DNA from 4 places in the Streptomyces sp. 2A115 genome. Region 1 is predicted to be linked to each of the others. Evidence: riboswitches for the same ligand, from Rfam matches in the RefSeq annotation. Region 1 holds a riboswitch; each other region holds the start of a gene.
The links. Region 1 has a riboswitch for cyclic di-AMP ahead of ACTWQR_RS11645 (NlpC/P60 family protein). Riboswitches for the same ligand answer to the same signal wherever they lie in the genome.
Positions count from the first base shown of each region.

Region 1 (5,534 bases):
AGGTAGCCGGTGCGTTCGAGGATCGCCTCCAGAACGGTCGCCGGGCCGGCGCCCGACTCGACGACGGTCCGCAGATCCTCCATCAGCGTGTTGAACCGCTTGACGGCGTTGGTCGAGCGGGCCGCCATGCCGTACGCCTCGTCGACGCGGCGCAGCGCCTGCGGGAAGCTGATCTTCTCGCGCTGGGAGAGCGCGTCGATCATCGCCTCGGCGCGGTCGCCGATTCCTCGCTTGGGCACGTTCAGGATGCGGCGCAGCGGTACGGAGTCCTCGGGGTTCGCGAGCACGCGAAGGTACGCCAGGACGTCCCGGACTTCCTTGCGCTCGTAGAAGCGGACGCCGCCGACGACCTTGTAGGGCAGGCCGACGCGGATGAAGACCTCTTCGAAGACACGGGACTGCGCGTTCGTCCGGTAGAAGACGGCGACGTCGCCCGCCTTGGCCTCGCCCGCGTCCGTGAGCCGGTCGATCTCGTCGGCGATGAACTGGGCCTCGTCGTGCTCCGTGTCGGCCACGTAGCCGGTGATCTGGGAGCCGGCGCCCGCGTTGGTCCACAGGTTCTTGGGGCGGCGGCTCTCGTTACGCTCGATGACCGCGTTGGCGGCGGTGAGGATCGTCTGGGTGGAACGGTAGTTCTGCTCCAGGAGGATCGTCTTCGCGTCCGGGTAGTCCTCCTCGAACTGGAGGATGTTGCGGATGGTCGCGCCGCGGAACGCGTAGATGGACTGGTCGGCGTCGCCCACGACGCACAGCTCGCCCGGGTCCTGGTCCTCGCCGGAGGGGCCCACCAGCTCCCGTACGAGCGCGTACTGGGCGTGGTTCGTGTCCTGGTACTCGTCGACCAGTACGTGGCGGAAGCGGCGGCGGTAGTGCTCGGCGACGTCCGGGAAGGCACGGAACAGGTTGACCGTCGTCATGATCAGGTCGTCGAAGTCGAGCGCGTTCGCCTCGCGCAGCCGTGACTGGTACATCGCGTAGGCCTGGGCGAGGGTCTTCTCGAAGCCGTCGGCGGCCTGGCCCGCGAAGTCCTCCTCGTCGATCAGCTCGTTCTTCAGGTTCGAGATCTTGGCGCTGAACGACTTGGGCGGGAAGCGCTTGGGGTCGAGGTCCAGATCACGGCAGACCAAGGCCATGAGGCGCTTGCTGTCGGCGGCGTCGTAGATCGAGAACGACGACGTGAAGCCGAGCTTCTTCGACTCTCTGCGCAGGATGCGGACGCACGCACTGTGGAAGGTCATCACCCACATCGCGTTGGCGCGCGGGCCGACGAGGTGCTCGACGCGCTCCTTCATCTCGCCCGCGGCCTTGTTCGTGAAGGTGATCGCGAGGATCTCGCCCGGGTGCACCTTGCGCTCGCCCAGCAGATGGGCGATCCGATGCGTGAGCACACGGGTCTTACCGGAGCCGGCGCCGGCCACGATGAGCAGGGGCGAGCCGTGGTGCACGACCGCCGCACGCTGGTTCTCGTTCAGCCCGTCAAGGAGCGCGGCCGGGTCCACGGCGGGCCGGTGGGCGCCGTCGCGGTAGTACCCGTCCCTGCTCGGCGGCACGTCGAAGCGGCCGCCGAACAGGTCGTCCGGAACCGGCTCCGGCGCCTCGTCCTCGGGCGGCGGCGGGGGCTCTTCCTCGTGGGCCCGAGAGGGCTTGAGGTCCGCCAGGAAGCTGTCATCAAAGAGGCTGCTCATCGCTCTCCGAGTCTAGGCGCCCCCACTGACACCCCGCCGCCACCCTGGAAACTCGACGGAATTCGCACTCGGCCACCAGAAGATGGCTGCCGGCAGCCAAGACCTCCATCATCCGAGCCCTGAACCCGAGCCTGAACTCGAGCCCTCAGAACCCGAGGATCTTCCAGAGCCGGCCGCCAGGCGTCTTCTTGCCCTCCATCACCGTGCCGTTACGGTCCGCGATGGACCAGGCCGAGACGTACACCTTCCCGTCGTACGGATCCACGGCCACGCCGCCCGGGAACGGTGCCTTCACGCTCGTGCGCTTGCCGCCGTCGTGCGCGACCTTGACCACACGGCCGGCGAAGAGCTCGCTGACGTACAGGTCACCCTTGCCGTTGACGGCGATCCCGGTGATCGACCCGAAACCGCCCTTCCAGCCGAGGATCTTCCCGGTGCGGGGATCGACACGCCAGACGCGGCCGGTCGGCTTCGCGGCGGAGCCGTTTGTGGAGCTCGCAGAACTCTCAGAAGCCGCGGAACTCGCGGTCGCGGAACTCGCGGGGGCGACTCCCGCCGTGACGGCGAGGGCGACCCCGGTGGCCGAGGCGAGGAAGAGTCGCCCTGTACGCACTTTGTGTGCCCTGCGTTCCACGTGCGCCCTGCGTGCCGCATTCGCCCTGTATGCCATCTGTGCCCCCTGTCGTCCGCGGTCGGCGCCGGCCGTCCCGGGCCGGGCCGTCCCGGGCCGGCGCCGACCCTAGTGGCCGGAAGCGGGCGGACTCCGTAACTCCGAACAACTCACCACAAATCATTCCGGATTGACCCCGGAGAGCGATGTGCGAGGCTAAGGTCACGAAAACGTATCGGGCATATCGAACATCAAACTTCACAAGAGCCACACGAATTGGCTAACTTGCGGAGTAGGCCGCCCGACCCCCACCGGCGAACATCGCCGGGCCGAGCGGCCTCCGCCGAATCCGGTACGCCCTCGTGGCCGACGGAACCGGGGACCCACCGACCTTGGGGTGAATCGGTCCAACTCCCGTCCGGGAGGAGGACCGTAGGGCAAACCTTCCGAAGCACTCGCCCGAACCCGACAGCTAACTCGGTAGGCGGATGACGGAAGGAGTCGCCTTCGTGGCGCCACACCGCAAGACGCGGCCGCCCAGTCCCATGGGCATGAGGACCCCGGCTCTCGCCACCGCGGCCCTCACCTCCGTGGCTCTCCTCTCCCAGACGGCGAACGCCTCGCCGGCCGCGGAGCCCAAGCCGAGCCTGGAGGAAGTCCAGAAGAAGGTCGACGACCTCTACCAGAAGGCTGAGACGGCGACCGAGAAGTACAACGGAGCCAAGGAGAAGACCACCAAGCAGCGCAAGCGCGTGGACACCCTCCTGGACGACGTGGCCCAGCGCACGGAGAAGCTCAACGAGGCGCGCGAGGAACTCGGTACGTTCGCCGCCGCGCAGTACCGCACGGGAGCCTCCGCCCCCGACACCGCTTCCCTCCTCCTCGCGGACAACCCGCAGGACTACTTCGACCAGACCCAGCTGATGAGTCGGCTGACCAGCCGCCAGAAGCAGGCCGTCGACGACTACGTGACGCAGCAGGCCGCTACGACGGAGAAGCGGCAGGAGGCGTCCGAGAGCCTCCAGGCGCTCACCACGACGCAGAGCACGCTCAAGACGTCCAAGGCGGACGTCCAGCGGAAGCTCGCCGAGGCGCGCGAACTGCTTTCGAAGCTGACCGTCGAGGAGAAGGCACGGCTCGCGGCGATCGAGCGCGAGAAGCAGGAGGAGGCGCAGCGCAAGGCTGCGGAGTTGGCGCGGCAGCAGGCGGCCGAGGAGGAGCGGCAACGCCAGGAGGCGGCCGCGCAGGCCCAGCAGGACACGGGAACCTCGACGGGTACGGGGGCGGGGACGTCCACGGGCACGGGGAGCACCTCGGGGACCGACTCCACCTCGTACACCGCCAAGGCCGACAAGGCGCTCGCCTTCGCCCGCGACCAGATCGGCAAGCCGTACGTGTGGGGCGCGAGCGGCCCCGGCTCCTACGACTGCTCGGGCCTCACCCAGGCCGCCTGGAAGGCCGCGGGCGTCACGCTCCCGCGCACCACCTGGGACCAGGTCAACGTCGGCACGACGGTCTCGGTGAACAGCGCACAGCCCGGCGACCTCGTCTTCTTCTACGACGACATCAGCCACGTCGGCATCTACATCGGCGACGGCATGATGATCCACGCGCCGAAGCCGGGGGCGTACGTCCGCGAGGAGTCGATCTACTACATGCCGATCCACAGCGTGGTGCGGCCTGCGTGAGGCGCGCGTGCGTGGAGGGTTTTCTTAAGGCAGTGGAGGGGTTTTCGTAGGGCACAGGTGGCGCACGCGCGCGTACGCCTTCTTAGAGGGGTACGCGCGCGTGCTGCCCGTATCTGCTGCCCGTATCTATCGGCGTACGCGCGAGTGCCTCCCGCATCCATCGGCGTACGCGCGTGTGCTTCCCCCCGTATCCGTGTGCTTTCCGTCTCGCCGATGCCTCCGCTCAGGTCCAGAGCACCGCGATGAAGATGTTCGCGGTGGTCAGTCCGCCCACCACCCCGAACAGCCTCTTCTCCACCTGCTCCTCGTCCCGCTTCACGTACACGAGCCCGAGGATCACTATCAGCAGTGCCAGCTTCACGCCGATCTTGACGTTGTTGACGGTCTGGTCGTCTGCCTGGTTGAGGCCGACCAGGATCGCGCCGGTGACCAGCATGGTCAGCGCGCCGTGGAGCATGGCGGGGCCGAAACGGGCCGTGCCGTCGCCCATCGCCTTCATCTGGGTGAGGAAGCCGCCGAGGAGGGCGGCGATGCCGATGATGTGGAGGGCGACGAAGACATGAATGAGTACGTCCATGAGCCCGGACCCTAACCGGGCGCCCGAATACGGCCCCGCACCGCCCCTGGGCCCGTGGGCCCCGGTGGCCCGGCGGTCCGGCGGTCCGGCGGTCCGGCGGTCCGGCGGTCCGGTAGCGCCCATAGCACCGCCGGGCTCCCCGCTCCCCCACAACCCCCGCATCGGTCACTCCACCACGCCAAGTCGGCGGCGCCAGATCTGGATCACGGTCGCATACGGTCATCTCGCGCCCGAGTCCCACCACTTCCGTACTTGCCGTTACCCCGGTCGCGCTCCCAGGTTTAGCGTCCTTCACCAGGTGACCGGCTCCCCACCGCCGCCCGGGCCAGGGGCGGCCGTCGGACACCACCGCCGAGGAAGGTCCGGCGGCGGCCCGCTCCCCCTGTGCGGGCCGCCGCCGGACGCGTACCCGACCCATCGAGGACCGCCGCCGGGGACGTACCAACGCCTCGACGACCGTACGGAAGTCCCCTTCGGGCTTCAGGAAAGGACGTGGGCCCACGTGGCAGCGCACCGCAAGCCGAGACAGCGCTCAGGCGGCGGAAATACGGCCCGCACAGCCTTCACGGTCGCGCTCGCCGGCGCGGCGAGCGCGACCGGTTTCGACGGGACCGGGCACGCGGAGCCGGAGCTGACGTCGGCTCAGGTCAAGGCGAAGATCGACAAGTTGTACCAGGAGGCGGAGGTCGCCACCGAGAAGTACAACGGGGCGAAGGAGAAGGCCACGAAGGCAGAGGGCCGGCTGAGCACCCTGCGGGACGAGGCCGCGCGCAAGACGGAAAGGCTCAACTCCGAGCGGGACGCACTCGGTTCGCTGGCCACCGCGCAGTACCGGGACGGCGGGATCGACCCCGCGCTGCGGCTCATGCTCTCCTCGGATCCCAACCAGTACCTGGACGGGGCCGCGTTCGCCGAGCGGGCCGACAGCCGACAGGCCTCGACGGTGTCGCGCGTACGTGGGCAGCTCCGCGAGA
Region 1 covers NZ_JBQQCG010000010.1:56,699-62,232, reverse strand. Annotated here, with positions in the region: gene pcrA (DNA helicase PcrA) at 1-1,685, opposite strand, end outside; gene ACTWQR_RS11650 (hypothetical protein) at 1,831-2,298, opposite strand; cyclic di-AMP (ydaO/yuaA leader) riboswitch at 2,627-2,797, shown strand; gene ACTWQR_RS11645 (NlpC/P60 family protein) at 2,805-3,983, shown strand; gene ACTWQR_RS11640 (hypothetical protein) at 4,207-4,560, opposite strand; gene ACTWQR_RS11635 (NlpC/P60 family protein) at 5,063-5,534, shown strand, end outside.

Region 2 (5,534 bases), on a different contig from region 1:
GATGCTGAGCCCGGACTCACTCGACGGGCTGCGGGTCTACTTCCCGGACCCCTGGCCGAAAAAGCGCCACCACAAGCGCCGTCTGATCCAGCCGGAGTTCCTCACCCTCGCCGCGTCCCGCCTCAGGCCGGGCGCGCTGGTCCACTGCGCGACGGACTGGGAGCCGTACGCCGAGGTAATGCTGGAGGTCCTCACTGCCCACCCGGCCTTCGAGAACACCCGGCCCGACGGCGGTTTCGCGCCCCGCCCGGACTCCCGCCCCCTGACCCGTTTCGAGGCGCAGGGCGTGGACAAGGGACATGTGGTGAACGACTTGCTCTTCCGCCGCGTACCGCTTTCCGCGGACAGCGCGGACAGCTGAGAGCAGGCTCGCAGCGCTCGATGCGAGGTCCGGCGCGTAACGTGCGGGTCGTCGCGGGCTGGTCGCTCAGTTCACCGCGCCCCTCCCGGGGCACCCTCGCGGGCCACGTCCCTCCCTCGTTAGGGTCCTTGTCATGGCCACCAATCCTCCGTATCCGTCACACTCCGGCTTCCCCGCCGGAGTCGCCCGGCGGCGTGCACACTGGTGGCAGCGCAAGTGGGTGCGCTACGGCGCGCTGACCACCCTGCTCGCCCTCTCAGGCCTCGTCATCCTGGCCCTCGTCCGCGAACAGACGGGCACCGAGGGTTTCCTGGTGGGCCTGGGCCTGGCGGTCCTGCCCGTCCCGCTCCTGGTGACCGCGTTCCGCTGGCTCGACCGGGTGGAGCCGGGCCCCTGGCGGAACCTGCTGTTCTCCTTCGCCTGGGGCGCCTGCGCGGCCGCGCTGATTGCGATCGTCGCCAACAGCTTCGCGACCAGATGGATAGCGACGGCCACCGCCGACCCGTCCAGCGCCGACACCATCGGCGCGACGGTCATAGCGCCGATCGTCGAGGAGTCGGCGAAGGCCGCGGCGGTCCTACTGGTCTTCCTCTTCCGCAGACGTGACTTCACGGGGATCGTCGACGGCGTGGTGATAGCCGGGGTCACCGCGACCGGCTTCGCGTTCACCGAGAACATCCTCTACCTCGGCACCGCCTTCGGTACCGACCAGCTCAGCGGCGACACCGGCATCGCCTCCGTCACCGCCGCGACCTTCTTCGTGCGCGTGATCATGTCGCCCTTCGCGCACCCGCTGTTCACCGTGCTCACCGGCATCGGCTTCGGCGTCGCGGCGCTCTCCGCGGACCGCCACCACGTGCGGCGCATCCTGCTCCCGCTCGCCGGGCTGCTGCTCGCGATGGGCATGCACGCGATGTGGAACGGATCGTCGGCCTTCGGCGAGTACGGCTTCTTCGCGGTCTACGCGGTCTTCATGGTCCCGTGCTTCGGGCTGCTCACCTGGCTGGTCATCTGGACGCGCCAGCGCGAGCTCGGCACGGTGCGCACCGAACTCCCCGCGTATGCCATGGCCGGCTGGCTCGCCGCGCCCGAGCCGTTCGTCCTCGGCTCGATGAAGGCGCGGCGGATGGCCCGCGAGTACGCGACCCAATACGGCGGGCGCGCGGCGGGCCGGGCCGTCGCGGAGTACGAGTCGTACGCGACGTCGCTGGCCTTCCTGCGCCACCGGGGGCGCAGCGGCAAGGCCGGCAGCGACTTCGTCGCACGCGAGCAGGAACTGCTCCACGAGCTGTGGGCCCGCCGCGAGGCGGCCCGCCCTGCCCTGGCGTACGCGGCCCGGGCCACGGCTCCGGCGCCCGTGGCGCCGCCGTGGCCGGTGTACGGGTACCCGTACGGGCAGACGGCGGCGTACCCCGCGTACCCCGCGTACAACCCCTACCGCTCCTAGACCTGGAGCGCTCGGAGGTTCCCAAGGGAGTCGGGCCGGACGTGGCTCGGCGCGTCAGGCCAAGGCTCTGCGCGACCTCGTCCAGCGCGGCCAGGACGCGCCGCCCCCGCTTCGACTCCAGGTGCGACCAGGGCGTCGGCCCGATTGCACGTCAACAGCCGTACGTGCGGAGGGGTCCGTACATACGGATCCCTCCGCACGTACGGACCCCTCAATGGCGGGACCTACAAGCCACCGCCGTTGCCTACGGGTTGAGCCCCTTGCTCCGCAGCCACGCCATCGGGTCGATCCCGTCGCCGCCGCTCGTGTGGACCTCCAGGTGAAGGTGCGCCCCGGTGACGTTGCCGGTCGCGCCCACGCGCCCGATGACGTCGCCCGTGTTGACCTTCTGCCCGACGCTGACGCTGATGGACGACTGGTGGGCGTACCAGAGCTCCGTGCCGTCGTCGAGGGCGACCTTCGTGAGGTAGCCGTACGAACCGTTCCAGCCGGCCTCGGTGACGGTGCCGCTGTGGATCGCCTTCAGCGGCGTACCCGTGGGAGCGGCGAAGTCCAGACCCGTGTGGGTGCCTGAGGACCACAGCGAGCCGGACTGACCGAAGGTCGAGGTGATCGTGTACGAGGAGGTCGGCAGCGTGAACTGCTTGGCGAGCTCGGCGAGACGCGCGGCCTCCGCCTTCGCCGCGGCCTCCTCCGCCGCCTTCTTCTTGGCTGCGGCGGCCTTGGCCTCGGCCTCCTCGGCGGCCTTGGCGGCCTGATCGGCGGCCTTCTTCGCGGCGGCGGCCTCGGCGGCCTCCTGGGCCTCGCGGTCCACCTGGTCCTGCTGCTGCTCCGCCTGGAGCAGGATGCGGGAGCGCAGGGCCTCGCCCGCGTCCCCGCTGCCCTGCTCGGTGTCGGCGGTGGTCAGGCCGGCGCTGCTGAGCGGTGTGCTGGAGCCTTCGGGGGCGTCGGTCTCGTCGTCCGAGATCAGCGAGCCCACGGACGGCAGGTCGGGTATCGAGATCGACACCGGCGGCTTGCCGGTCTGCGCGGTGGCCATGCCACCCGCGCCGACGGCGGCTATGACACCGACGCCCAGAACGGTCGAGCTGCGTGCGAGTCCTCCGCCGCGCTGCTTGGAAACACGGTGCCTGCCGCGTACGGGACGGAGGGAATCCGCGGTGGGGTTCCACTCCTCCCAGGTGTCCTCGTCCTTGCGAACGCCGTAAGCGAAGACGTCGAGCCTCTTGTCACCCGAGATCTCGGACGGTGTATCACCCGGCAACTCACTTGGTGCGAACGAGGGTTGGGGAGCAGGGCGGTTGGACGCCACGTGGGCGCACTCCTTTCCTTCCTTCTCGCCTACCGGGTTAGCTGACGGGTTCGGAGCAGGAAGGTCTCCTACGCGCGTCAACCGCGGTATCCTCACCGCGAAAAACGCCCGATTCACCCCAATTAGTGGTTCCCCGGTTCCCTTGCGGGATTCGGCGCGTGCGCACGGAGCCGACTCTTGTGACGGCTGGGACGACCGCGCTGCGTTATCGAACGTTAATAGACCCGGGCACTGGATTCCAAGCTGTTCCGAGTGATCGTTAACGCTCTTGGCCTGGACTTACAGGTCACGAGCGGGGTAAATCGGGCGAGTTGATCGACATTCAGCTCTGCGCACTTTGTTGATGGAGTGTCACTTGTTATGCACAGGGGCGTCACACGACTACCACCGGTGATAAAAGGGCCAACGGATACGACCGCGTCCTCAGACCTCCGCCCTCAGACCTCCGCCTTCACGGCCGCCGTACGGCGAGCAGCGCCATGTCGTCCGTCGCCCCGCCCCCGGTGTGACGGAGGACGTCGTCCACCACCGCGGCGAGCAACGCGTCCGGCCCGGCGAAGAGCCGCCCCGACAGCCGCGTCGCCGGATCGTAGAAGACACCCCGCTCGTCCCGCGCCTCGGACAGCCCGTCAGTGTAGAAGAGCAGCATGGCCCCGCTCGGGAACCCTTCCTCCAGGGCGCGGTCGGGCCAGGTGCCCAACTCGCCCATCCCGAGCGGCAGTGCGGGCTCCGCCGCCGCGAGCATGCGCGGTCTTCCCCCTCCGTCCAGCAGGAGGGGGCCGGGGTGGCCGCGGTGGAGGAGGCGTACGACTCCGTCGCCGTGCGGGATCTCGGCGAGCACCGCGGTGGTGAAGCCCTCGAAGGCGTCGAGGCCCTCCCGCCGGGTGCCCTCACGCGCGAGCGCCCGCTCCAGCCGCTGCGCGACCGCCTCCAGGGTGGCCTCGTGCTCGGCGGCCTCCCGGAAGGCCCCGATGACGACGGCCACGGCGGCGACCGCGCCCATGCCCTTGCCCCGTACGTCGCCCACGATGAGCCGTACGCCGTGCGGGGTGTCCTGCACCGCGTACAGGTCGCCCCCGATGAACGCGTCCGCCTGCGCCGCCTCGTACCGCGCCGCGATCTCCAACCCGCCGATCCGCGCGGCCGGTTCGGGCAGGACGGCCCGCTGGGCCGCCTCGGCGATCTCGCGTGCGGAGGCCAGTTGCTCGCTGCCCCGCCGTACGAGGATGTTGATGAGGACGGCCAGGACGGCGACCGTCGCCACGGTGACCACCTCGGTGATCGCGTCGACGTGCCAGACGATGCCGAGTACGACGTGGACCGCGAGGACCGAGACGAGGGCCAGGGCGCCGATGAGCACCGTGCCGCGCAGCGAGAAGAGCGGGGCGGCGACGAGCGGGGCAGCCGTGAAAAGGGGAGCCGCGGTGAACTCCGACGGCGTGAGGTAGTCGTAGACGATCCCGGCCACGATGAGCAGTGCGGGCAGCACGCGGACGAAGGCCCGCGCGTATGAGATCTTGCGGCCTTCGTGCACCCCGCTGCCTCCGGGCAGCCCGTGGCCTCCGGGCAGCCCGTGGCCTCCAGACGTCCCGTGGCCTCCGTGCAGCCCGTGGCCTCCGGACATCCCGCCGCCTCCGGGCATCCTCCGGCGTTCGGGCTCGACGGGCACCGGGCTGTCGCCCACTCCCGGATCGGGCACGGGGTCCTCGGGCCTGCGTCCGCCGGCCCGGGAGTACGGCTCCTGATCCTCCCCCTGCTCCCGCTCCTCCGCCTCTCCAGGCCCCACCACGCGTCTCCTGCCCTTCACCGCCCTGCGTTCAGGCTTCCCGGAGCGGGGGTGGAGGGCGAGTGGGCGGGGACCGGGCGGGTGAGGGCAAGGGGCTGAGCGAGGCGCCCGTGTGGCACGCGGAACCGGGAAAAACACTTAGGGCCGGGACCCCAATGGGATCCCGGCCCTAAGCCTTCAGTAGCGGGGACAGGATTTGAACCTGCGACCTCTGGGTTATGAGCCCAGCGAGCTACCGAGCTGCTCCACCCCGCGCCGTTGAAACCAACTATACGCCATCTGCGGGACCCGAAGCACACAGGTTTCCGTCGCCGGGCCTTCACCGGTGTTTTACCTGGGTTCTGCGGGGCGGCGCTCAGCCGAGATGACGGTTGGGCGCCTTCGCCGAGGCCTCGTACTCGGGGAGCACAAGGACATCGACGCCCTCCGCGGCGAGCAGCCCGCTCCCGTCCGCCGAGGTCACGAACGTGTCCGGCTCGCGCCAGGCGGTGACGACCCGGCGTACGCCCGCGTCGAGGATCAGCCGGGCGCATGGGGCGGGCCTGGAGGCGCGGCGGGCGCACGGTTCCAGGCTGCTGTAGACCGTGGCGGTGGCGAGGCGCGGGTCGGCGGGGTCGAGCTTGGCGAG
Region 2 covers NZ_JBQQCG010000044.1:82,133-87,666, reverse strand. Annotated here, with positions in the region: gene trmB (tRNA (guanosine(46)-N7)-methyltransferase TrmB) at 1-361, shown strand, start outside; gene ACTWQR_RS32200 (PrsW family intramembrane metalloprotease) at 495-1,808, shown strand; gene ACTWQR_RS32195 (M23 family metallopeptidase) at 2,053-3,120, opposite strand; cyclic di-AMP (ydaO/yuaA leader) riboswitch at 3,132-3,287, opposite strand; gene ACTWQR_RS32190 (PP2C family protein-serine/threonine phosphatase) at 3,572-4,906, opposite strand; tRNA gene ACTWQR_RS32185 (tRNA-Met) at 5,088-5,161, opposite strand; gene ACTWQR_RS32180 (dihydrofolate reductase family protein) at 5,262-5,534, opposite strand, start outside.
Region 2: another riboswitch for cyclic di-AMP. It lies ahead of ACTWQR_RS32195 (M23 family metallopeptidase); the one in region 1 lies ahead of ACTWQR_RS11645 (NlpC/P60 family protein).

Region 3 (5,534 bases), on a different contig from region 1:
TGTTAGGCGGCCGTGAACTCCACGGGTAGGTTCCGCAGCCCGCGCATGATCAGGCCGCCCCGCCAGCGTAGTTCCGCGGGGTCAGCGGCAAGTCGAAGGTCGGGCAGACGGCGCAGCAAGGTGGCCAGCGCGGTGCGGCCTTCGAGACGGGCGAGTGGGGCACCGAGGCAGTAGTGGATGCCATGCCCGTAGCCGAGGTGCTGGTTGTCCCGGCGGGAGAGGTCGAGCGTGTCCGGCTCGTCGAAACGGGCGGGATCACGGTCGGCTGCGGCGAGGACCACGAGTACGGGATCGCCGGAAGCGATTCGTTGTCCGCCGATTTCGAGGCGCTCGGTTGCGTAGCGCCAGGTAGCCAGTTCGACAGGGCCGTCGTAACGGAGAAGCTCTTCGATGCAGGTGTCGAGCAGTTCCTGTTCGCCGCGCTCGATCGACTTCTGTAGTTGCGCCCGCTGCTTTGGGTTCCGGAGCAGCGCGTACGTGCCGTTGCCGATGAGGTTGATCGTCGTTTCAAAACCGGCAAAAAGGAGCACAAAACACATGGCCGCGGCTTCGTTCTCGGTGAGGTGCTCGCCGTGGTCGGAGGCGCGGATCAGACCGGAGATGAGGTCTTCGCCGGAGCTGGGGTGGTCTGGGAGCGCCTCCCGCTTGCGGTGGATCAGCTCGGCGAGATAGCTACGCATCTTCTTCACGGACCGCGCGACGCCGCCCCTCGGCCCTCCTCCGTGCCGGATCATCATCCCTGCCCAGTCCCGGAAGTCGTCTTGGTCCTCGCGGGGGACACCGAGCAGGTCGCAGATGGCGTAGATGGGGAGAGGGAACGCGAACTCGTGAATGAGGTCGGCGCTTCCGGTGTGTGCGAACTGGTCGATGAGATGGTCGGTCAGCTCTTGGACACGGGGCGCGAATTCGGCGACTCGGCGGGGGGTGAACGCTTTGGAGACGAGCCGACGGAGGCGTGTGTGGTCCGGCGGGTCGATGTTGAGCAGATGGGTCATGAGATTGGCGCTGCGCTCGCCGGGGATGCCCGTTTTGCTCTTGCCGTGGGCGTCTTTGGAATGGTGCACGGGATTCTTGGAGAGCCGCGGGTCGGCGAGAGCCTGTTTGGCGTCCGCGTACCGAGTCACGAGCCACGCCTCGACGCCGCTGGGAAGTGTGGTGCGGTGTACGGGCGAATGCTCCCGGAGCCACGCGTAGGCGGGGTACGGGTCAGTGGCGAACTCCCAGGTGAAGAGTTCGGGTCCGATATGTGGGGCGTTCACGGGGTGACGGTACCGGGGGCCGCGTTGCGTATGACATCCAGTGACGCCCCTCACGGCCTCCTTGACCTGCAACTCGCGGTGGATTCAGCCGATTTGCGCTGGCATGGCAGTCTCATTATGCGTGGGCCGCGTACGTTGCCGGTCCGTTTCGCGTAGGGCGTGTGATTCGCCTTACCGCAGGTCAGAGCTGACGGGCCCTCAACTCTGTGACTTTCACGTGATCTCCCCTGTATCGACTTGTGACAAGAGTTCGAGTGCCTATACGTTCCCCCTCAATGCGGCTGGTCCCACCAGCCGCAGAAGTAACAAACGCAGTCCCTTGCTGTGTGTAGTCCCTTGCTGTCACGCGAAAGGCAACCGCATGCTCTCCGGGAACGGTCGTCACCGTCGCCCCCGTCAGGCTCCGGCTCTCCTCGTCGCGGCGGGTGTGGCCGGATCGGCCATCGCGATCCCCCTGCTCGGCGCGACCGGCGCGAGCGCCGCCAGCGGTACGACCTGGGACGCGGTCGCGGACTGCGAGAGTGGCGGCTCGTGGAGCGCCGACTCCGGCAACGGGTCCTATGGCGGACTCCAGATGACACAGGAGATGTGGGAGGGGTACGGCGGCCTCGACTACGCGTCGAGCGCCGACCAGGCCAGCCGCTCGCAGCAGATAGCCGTCGCCGAGAAGGTCCTCGCGGACCAGGGCATCGAGCCCTGGGGGGCGTGCGGTCTCGTCGCGGGCCTGTCGCAGCACTCCGAGTCGGCGGATGTCGACACGGGCCTCGCGCAGGACTCCGCCTCGCCGTCGCCCGACTCGGGCTCGACGACGGGCGACAGCAGCACCAGCACCACCAACGGCGACAATGACACGAAATCAGGTGAGTCGGACGAGTCGGTCAAGTCCGACTCGTCCGTCTATGCTGACGACACCACGGACGACTCCGGTGACGACACCGACGCTGACGCGGACGCCGACTCGCAGTCTTCCGCCAGCCCCTCCACGGGCGACGTGGTCTCGCCGGATTCGACGGATTCGACTGGCACGACGAAGAGTGACGAATCGGACAACTCTGCCCAGAATGGCGACGCTTCGACGGGCGCCGACACCGACGTCGACGCGGATGACGTCACCGACTCCGGCTCCGGCCGTCACCGTGGCGGCAGTGCCGCCGAGGACGCCACCGGTTCGCGTACGGACGACTCCGCCGGCCGGCATGCCTCGCGCGGTGACAGTGCCCCGCGTGACGCCACCGACGGCTCGTACACGGTCCGCGCCGGAGACAGTCTCTCGGGGATCGTCGACTCCCTTGGCCTGGAAGGCGGATGGCGTGAGCTGTACGCCGCGAACAAGGGCATTGTCGGCACCGACCCGGACCTGATCCTCCCCGGTCAGAGCCTTGAACTCGGTAACGGGCAGGTCGCGGCCAATCAGTGAGCAAGCCGCCGAAACGGGCGAAAGGTAGCGGTAGTTCGCGCTGAATGTCCGGTTTGGTGAAAGTGAGAGATGGATCTCAAGGACCGTGATCGTCTTTGAAATTCGGCGGATCGCATGTCTACGGTCGTGACCGCTCGCCACTGGTGAGCCCCGACGGTCGCACGCCGAATCCTGCCAACGGCCGTACGGGAACAGTCGTCGCGTAAAGCGCCGTAGGCAGGAGCGGGGGACCCAAGGTAAGTGCCGGGCCCGGTCGTTGAGAGACGACCAGAGGACCGGCTTGGGGTGAAGCCGCGCGCCGAAAGGTGCGCGGCCGGGCAACTCACCAAGCCCGAACCCGACAGCTCACCTCGCAGGCGTCGGTGAGGGGATCACTTCATGCTGCTTTCCGGCAAGGGCAAGCACCGTCGCCCGAACAAGGCCACCCGTATCGCCACGCTCGCCGGTGTCACCGGTGCCGCCATCGCCGCCCCGCTGCTGGCGACCGGTTCGGCCTCCGCCGCCACCGCCTCCGAGTGGGACGCCGTCGCCCAGTGCGAGTCGGGCGGCAACTGGGCCATCAACACCGGGAACGGCTACTACGGCGGCCTGCAGTTCTCGGCCTCCACCTGGGCCGCGTACGGCGGCACGCAGTACGCCTCCACGGCCAACCAGGCCTCCAAGTCCCAGCAGATAGCCGTTGCCGAGAAGGTCCTCGCGGGCCAGGGCAAGGGTGCCTGGCCGAGCTGTGGCGTGGGCCTGTCCAACGCCTCGTACAACGGCGGTACGGCCTCCTCGGGCTCCGGCTCCTCGAACTCCGGTCAGAGCTCCGCGCAGTCGCAGCAGCAGAGCGCGCCGTCCTCGGAGCAGCGTTCCTCGCGCTCCCAGGAGCGTCCGGCCGCGAAGAAGACCGTCGAGACCCCGACCGGCAAGAAGGTCAAGAAGGGCGACGGCGAGTACAAGGTCGTCAAGGGTGACACCCTCAGCGAGATCGCCGCGCAGGAGAACGTCAAGGGCGGCTGGCAGAAGCTGTTCAAGCTGAACGACGACATCGTCGACGACGCCGACTTCATCTTCCCGGGCCAGCAGCTGCACCTCAGCTGACGCGGCAGTGCTGGGCCGGCGCGGCAGTACTTCGACTGACGCGGCGGGTACTTCGGCCGGCGCACTCCCGCGTGCCGCCCAGCTGTACTTCGCTCAACACGACCTACTTCGGCTGACGGCGGGCTCGCGAGGCCGTTGAGAATTCGCGAGCTCACAACCTGCTCACAGCTGAACCATGGCCCATCCCCATCCGTGGTCTTCATAGTGAAGGCCACGTGAGGGTCACCCCCCGTCCCCCACGGGCTCCCCGCTCCGGTGCGTGTTCCCCCGTACGCACCGGGGCGGGGCTTTTTGCTGCACGGTGGCGGGGTGTTGTCGTCGCGGTGTCGTTGTATGGGGCCGGTGCTTTTTGTTCCCCGTAGGAACAATGTTTACCCTCAGTTCGGTCCATCGGGTGGCCGACAGGCTGGCCGATCCCTCCGGGGCGGCTAGGCTCATGTCGCGGAGTCATCACCGCGCTGTATTCAACCGGGCCTGCGGCCCGGCGTATCCCGCGTCACATCCCAGAAGGAGATGCTCGTGCCGTCCATCGACGTCGTCGTAGCCCGGGAAATCCTGGACTCCCGAGGCAACCCCACGGTCGAGGTCGAGGTCGGCCTCGACGACGGCAGCACGGGTCGTGCCGCCGTTCCGTCCGGCGCCTCCACCGGTGCCTTCGAGGCTGTTGAGCTCCGTGACGGAGACTCCAACCGTTACCTCGGCAAGGGTGTCGAGAAGGCCGTCCTCGCCGTCATCGAGCAGATCGGCCCGGAGCTCGTCGGCTATGACGCCACCGAGCAGCGGCTGATCGACCAGGCGATGATCGACCTGGACGCCACGGACAACAAGGGCTCGCTCGGCGCCAACGCCATCCTCGGCGTCTCCCTCGCCGTCGCGCACGCCGCCTCCGAGGCCAGCGACCTGCCGCTCTTCCGCTACCTGGGCGGCCCGAACGCGCACCTGCTGCCGGTCCCGATGATGAACATCCTCAACGGTGGGTCGCACGCCGACTCCAACGTCGACATCCAGGAGTTCATGATCGCCCCGATCGGCGCGGAGTCCTTCTCCGAGGCGCTGCGCTGGGGCGCCGAGGTCTACCACACCCTCAAGAAGGTGCTGAAGACCAAGGGCCTGTCCACCGGTCTCGGCGACGAGGGCGGCTTCGCCCCGAACCTCGAGTCGAACCGTGCCGCGCTCGACCTCATCCTCGAGGCCATCAAGCAGGCCGGTTACGTTCCGGGCGAGCAGATCGCCCTGGCGCTCGATGTCGCCGCGTCCGAGTTCTACAAGGACGGCAAGTACGAGTTCGAGGGCAAGTCCCGCTCGGCCGCCGAGATGACCGAGTACTACGAGGAGCTCGTCGCCTCGTACCCGCTCGTCTCCATCGAGGACCCGCTGTTCGAGGACGACTGGGACGGCTGGAACGTCATCACCGAGAAGCTGGGCGACAAGGTCCAGATCGTCGGCGACGACCTCTTCGTCACCAACCCGGAGCGCCTGGCCCGCGGCATCGAGGAGGGTTCCGCGAACGCCCTGCTCGTCAAGGTCAACCAGATCGGCTCGCTGACCGAGACCCTGGACGCCGTCGAGATGGCCCAGCGCAACGGCTTCAAGTGCATGATGTCCCACCGCTCCGGCGAGACCGAGGACGTCACCATCGCCGACCTCGCCGTCGCGGTGAACTGCGGCCAGATCAAGACCGGCGCCCCGGCCCGCTCGGACCGCGTGGCCAAGTACAACCAGCTGCTGCGCATCGAGGAGATCCTCGACGACGCGGCGGTGTACGCCGGCCGCAG
Region 3 covers NZ_JBQQCG010000126.1:4,824-10,357, reverse strand. Annotated here, with positions in the region: gene ACTWQR_RS52005 (cytochrome P450 family protein) at 3-1,259, opposite strand; gene ACTWQR_RS52000 (transglycosylase family protein) at 1,621-2,676, shown strand; cyclic di-AMP (ydaO/yuaA leader) riboswitch at 2,875-3,050, shown strand; gene ACTWQR_RS51995 (transglycosylase family protein) at 3,055-3,759, shown strand; gene eno (phosphopyruvate hydratase) at 4,273-5,534, shown strand, end outside.
Region 3: another riboswitch for cyclic di-AMP. It lies ahead of ACTWQR_RS51995 (transglycosylase family protein); the one in region 1 lies ahead of ACTWQR_RS11645 (NlpC/P60 family protein).

Region 4 (5,534 bases), on a different contig from region 1:
CCACAGGTCGAGTACGGGACAGCCGTACCGGTCGGCGATGGCGCGCACATGCCCGTTGTATGTGGCGATCTTGCCGCGCAAGTGCTTGAGCACGGGGATGCCACGGGTGTCGAAGCCGGTGGTCACGAGCACCGTACCGATGGCCGACGTGAGCTCGGCGACCGCGCGCTCGAACCGCTCGGCGACCTCGTCGGGGTCGGTGCCGGGCCGGAGGATGTCGTTGCCGCCCGCACAGAAGGAGACCATGTCCGGCGCGAGCTCCTTCGCCCGCCGCAGCTGGTCCTCGACGATCTGGTCGAGCAGTTTCCCGCGGACGGCGAGGTTGGTGTAGCCGAAGTCGCCTTCTGGCCGCCGGTCCGCGAGCAGCACCGCGAACCGGTCGGCCCAACCGACAAGTGCCCCGTCAGGGCCGGGGTCGCCGACGCCCTCGGTGAAGCTGTCCCCCACCGCTACGTACGACCCGATCACTGATCTGTTGTCATTCTTCGAATCGTCTGCCACATCGACCCATGATTCCCTTCGGGTGTGAGCTACGCGACCGTAGGAAAGGGTTGACGCGCGGTGAGATAAGCCACTCGTCAAGTATTGGTCAACACCGGAATAAGACTCCGGTCAGGAGTCGTTGAACCGCCGCCACACTCGGAAGTCCGTGATCCTGAAATGGCTCCAGACCGTCCGGAACGCGAAGTGCCCGCTCGTGTACGGCTCCGGGTCCGCGTAGTCGAAGACGAGCCGCCCGTTGTTCCACCACTGGACCGTCGAGCCGTGCGAGACGATCCGGACCCGGTTCGGCTCGTTCGCCGTGAGCAGCGGCTCCGTGTAGTCGTAGATCATCGGTCGGACGCCCGGCTCGCCGACGTAACGGCGCAGGCGAGTGGTCGTGTTGTAGTTCGCGCCGTAACCGGAGTAGTACGTCTTGAGGTAGTCGTACTCGGCGAGCGCGCCGCCGCGCGCCGTCGCGAAGAGGTCGTCCGGGGAACGCACGTCGACGGCGTTCCAGAAGTTGTTGAGGTCCGACACCCGGTCGTTCGCCCCGCCCGCCGAGACCGGCGTGGCGGTGTACTCGATGACGTACGGCCCCTTGAGCTTCCGCTTGAACCAGACGGTCGCGCCGCTCGGCACGTCGATCTCCAGGACACCCAGCGAGGCGGTGACCGTGCCGCCGTCCTGCAACTCGGTGGCCCATTGGCCGAGTCCGTGCCGGAAGTCGTCGTGGGCGATAAGCCGTCCCCTGCGGTGGCGCGTCCCCGCGCTCGCGGTCCCCGCGGGAACGAGCGCCGCGAGGGCGGCGCCGGCAGCCAGGGTTCCTAATGCTCTACGGGTCGTCATGATGCTCCTTCTGTACGGCAAGTACGGCATGTACGGCATGAACGGCGGGTCGCGATGATGGCGAAGCGGGCACCCGCCCGGCCTCGTCGACGGCGAGAAAGCGCTTGCCGAGATCACTGTGCCCTCACCGTCACACCCCTGTCACGCCCCTCTCGACACATCGCCCAGCCATGCCACGCGACGGCAATGCGGCGATCACGGTCCGACCGACCTCGGGCGAATCCCAGGCATGCCGCATGCCGCATGCCGCAGTTGCTCCCAGACAAGCCGAAGGCCGGACCCCGGGGATCAAGGGGTCCGGCCTTCGGAGACGAGCCGGGTGGTCCGGCCCTCGTGGTGAGCTGGGGTGTCAGATGGAAACACCCTTGCCGCGCAGGTACGCCAGCGGGTCCAGGTCCGAGCCGTAGTCCGGAGTCGTACGGATCTCGAAGTGCAGGTGCGGCCCGGTCACGTTGCCCGTCGCACCGGAGAGGCCGACCTGCTGCCCCCCGGTCACGGTCTGCCCGGCCGACACGGAGAGGGAGGACAGGTGGGCGTACTGGGCGTAGCGGCCGTCGGCGAGTTGGAGGACGACCTGGTTGCCGTAGGCGCCGCCCCAGCCTGCGGAGACGACCGTGCCCGCGCCGACCGCCTTGAGCGAGGTACCGGTCGGGGCCGCGAAGTCGACACCGGTGTGGTAGCCGCTGGACCACATGCTGCCCGACATCTTGTAGGGCGTACCGACGGACGCACCCTCGATCGGCAGGGTGAAGCCGGTGGCACTGGCGGTGTCCGCCGCCTTGGGAGCCGCCGCCTTGGGAGCCGCCGCCTTGGGAGCCGCCGCCTCAGGGGCCGCGGTCGCCTTCCTCGGTGACGACTTGGGGGCCGCCTTGGCGGAGCCGGAGCTCGAGCCGGTGCCGGTCTCGGCCGCGGCCTTCTCGCCGATCGTCAGCTTCAGGCCCGGGTGGATGAGCGACGGGTTGCCGCCGATCGCCGTGCGGTTGTCCTCGTACAGCTTCTTCCAGCCGCCGCTGACATCCTGCTCGTCGGCGATCTTCGAGAGATAGTCACCCGACCGAACCGCATATGTCTTGGTCGTCGACTTCGCGGCCGCGGCCTTCTTTTCGGCGGCGGCAGAAGCGGATTCGGCGGCCTTGTTCGAAACAGTGGCACTGCTAGAGACATTCGAGATATTCGCAACCGACTCGGCGGCGGACTGCGAAGTCGCGGCGTTCGCGCCGGTCGCTCCCAGCAGCGGCAGGGCGAGTGCGGCACCACCCGTTCCGGCGACGGCTATGGAGCGTGTGAAACGCTGGGACTTGGGACGGCGGTGCTTACCCTTCGCGGGCATGGCGAATTCCTCTCCTGCGCCTGCGAGGTGAGCTGTCGGGTGCGAGCAGGAGATGCCCGGCCACGCTTTCGCGCAGCTTTACCCCAAGCCGTTCCGGAGACCGGAACAGGCGTTGTACCTGTGGGTCCCCCGCTCCTGCCGTTTCGGGTGAGTGTGCGGATTCCGGGCGGCGGCAGGATTGGGCGTCCGTCCGGATTGGTGGCGAACGTAAGCGACCTGGACGGGCAGGGACAACCTTTGGAGTTTCCTGTGCGCCCGTTCTCTTGATCGATGACCGAAATGTCAGTCACCCTGCGTAAATGAAAGATCTCAATCTCTTCTTAAAGCCCTGGAAACACAGGCGAATTACGTGAACATGGCGACAGCGGACCGTCATGAATATGACGCTGCTCACGAACCGCCGACTTAGGAGCCCGCATTCCAGAGCGAGTTGGAACGAAGGCTCCAATACGGACACAACAGTCACATGCGACGCAGCCGGATAACTGACGCATCAAGGTCCCCACGCAACCCCGTCCGCAGCCCGTGATGCAACAGCACCGCCCCTCGGTGCACTTCGCCCGTTTCGAGGCATTCGTACACAGCTGTCGGGTCGAGGCCACGCAGCCGCACCGGCGCGACCGGCTCGCCGTAGTGCTGGGCCTGGAGCCAGGCGAGGACGACGACCTCGTCGCCGAGGACGTACTGCACGGCGCTCAGTCCACCCTCGGGCGCCCGCAGCCGGTGGAGGTCGCCGCGCTGCACGACGGGCCGGATCTCCTTGTAGAGCTCCACCCAGCCGCGCGCCTCGGCCAGTTCCTCGTCGCTCCACTCGGTCAGGTCGCCGCCGACTCCGAGCACCCCGGCCATCGCGCTCACGAAGCGGAAGCGCAGCGAGCTGACGCGCCCGTTGAGCTGGACGTTCGGGCTGTCGGTGACCCAGGCGGCCATGGCCCGGGCGGGGTGCAGCTGGCTGAAGCCGTGCTGGATGGCGAGCCGGTCGAGCGGGTCGGTGTTGTCCGAGGTCCACACCTGGTCCGTACGCGCCATGATCCCGAGGTCGATCCGGCCGCCGCCGCCCGAGCAGGACTCGAAGGCGACGCCGGGGTGGGCTGCCCGCAGCCGGTCCAACAGGCCGTACAGAGCGTGCACATGGTCGACCCACAACCGCTGCGGGTACGGCTCGCCCGGCCATCCGGCGTCCGTGAAGCAGCGGTTGAAGTCCCACTTCACGTAGTCGATGGGCGCGCTGGAGAGCAGCGCGTCGAGCTGCTCCCACAGGTACTCCTGGACGTCCCCGCGGGCGAGGTTCAGAACGAGTTGATTGCGGAGCTCCGTCCGCTTTCGTCCCGGTTGGAACTGCACCCAGTCGGGATGCGCGCGGTACAGCTCGCTGTCCGGGTTGACCATCTCGGGCTCGACCCAGATACCGAACTGCATGCCGAGCGCGTGCACGTCGTCGGCGAGCGGCTTGAGCCCGGCCGGGAAGCGGGCCGGGTTCGGCGTCCAGTCGCCGAGCCCGGCCCGGTCGCTGGTCCGCGTCCCGAACCAGCCGTCGTCGACCACGAACAGCTCGACCCCCATCGCCGCCGCCCGCCGCGCGAGCGCGCCCTGCTGCTCCTCGGAGATGTCGAACTCGGTGGCCTCCCAGGAGTTGAAGAGCACGGGCCGGTCCTGGTCCGCGTCCGGGATCACGTACGCGCGCTGATACGCGTGCCAGGCGCGGCTCGCCCCGCCGAAGCCGCCGTCGCTCCACAGCCCCGCGAAGACGGGCGTGACGAAGCTCTCCCCCGGCTCCAGTCGCACAAGACCCGAGTCGTCGTACCCGGCCCCGCCGGTGATCTGCACGCGGGCGTCCGGGAGTTGGGCCACGGCGATCCGCCACGACCCCGACCACCCGAGCGCGCACCCGTAGACCTCGCCGCGCTCCTCGGTCGCCGCGCCCTCAACATCGAGCGCGACCCACGGCAGGTGCTGATGCCCGGTGTGGCCGCGTCGGCTGCCGATGACCTTCTCACCGTAGGTGAGATCGGAGCGTACGAGCCGTGACTCCGCGGCCCACCGCCCGTGCAGCTGGGAGAGCCGCCAGTTGTCGCGGTGCGGCAGTGTCCAGGTCGCGGAGTCGGCGCGCAGGACCTCCAGAACGGGCCCTTCGTTGGACAGCGTCACCCACCGCTCGACGACATCGGTCGCGGCCCGCATCCGATAGTGCAGCGTGATGCCGAGCCCCGAGTCGGAGAACCGCAGCCGCAGTTCGTCGCCGTCGGCCTCGTACGCCTCGAAACGCCACTCGGTGCCGCGCCGCTCCTCCGTGCGAACGGACAGCGCGGGCCGTACGAATCGGGGGCCGCCCTCGACCGGGTACTCCTCATGTCCGTCGAGGGAGGCCTCGAAGGGCCAGTACTCCGGGCCGGGGCGCGCGGCGAGTGCTTCGGCGTCGGCGAGGGCGATTCTCGGGCCCCAGTGCAGATGCAGCAATTCGTCGTCCGCGCCGAGCCGTAGGGCGTAACTGCTCGTGGGCCCGGAAAGAACCCACGTACGACCGTCTGCGCCGATCTCCACCATCAAGCCCTCACATATCCGAACAGGCACGCTCAAGTACGAACACCATCATGACCTACGCGTCTCGTCGGCAACGCCTGTGGACAACTCATTGGCCCACGCATCCATGTCGTATCGTCGAGAGCGCGCCCCGCCGACGAGCCGCGTCGGCAGTCGAACAGGAGGAGCCCCGTGACGCAGCAGGTCCCGTCGACCGAGCCCGAACTGGCTGGAGTTCGCAACTTCCGTGATGTGGGCGGCCTGCCGACGACGGACGGCCGACGGGTGGCGTACGGGCGGCTGTTCCGCAGCGGCCACCTCGCGCACGCGACGGAGTCGGACGCCGCGTTCCTCT
Region 4 covers NZ_JBQQCG010000025.1:69,598-75,131, forward strand. Annotated here, with positions in the region: gene ACTWQR_RS22800 (SGNH/GDSL hydrolase family protein) at 1-468, opposite strand, end outside; gene ACTWQR_RS22805 (DUF6250 domain-containing protein) at 613-1,332, opposite strand; gene ACTWQR_RS22810 (M23 family metallopeptidase) at 1,679-2,659, opposite strand; cyclic di-AMP (ydaO/yuaA leader) riboswitch at 2,664-2,827, opposite strand; gene ACTWQR_RS22815 (alpha-galactosidase) at 3,122-5,203, opposite strand; gene ACTWQR_RS22820 (tyrosine-protein phosphatase) at 5,372-5,534, shown strand, end outside.
Region 4: another riboswitch for cyclic di-AMP. It lies ahead of ACTWQR_RS22810 (M23 family metallopeptidase); the one in region 1 lies ahead of ACTWQR_RS11645 (NlpC/P60 family protein).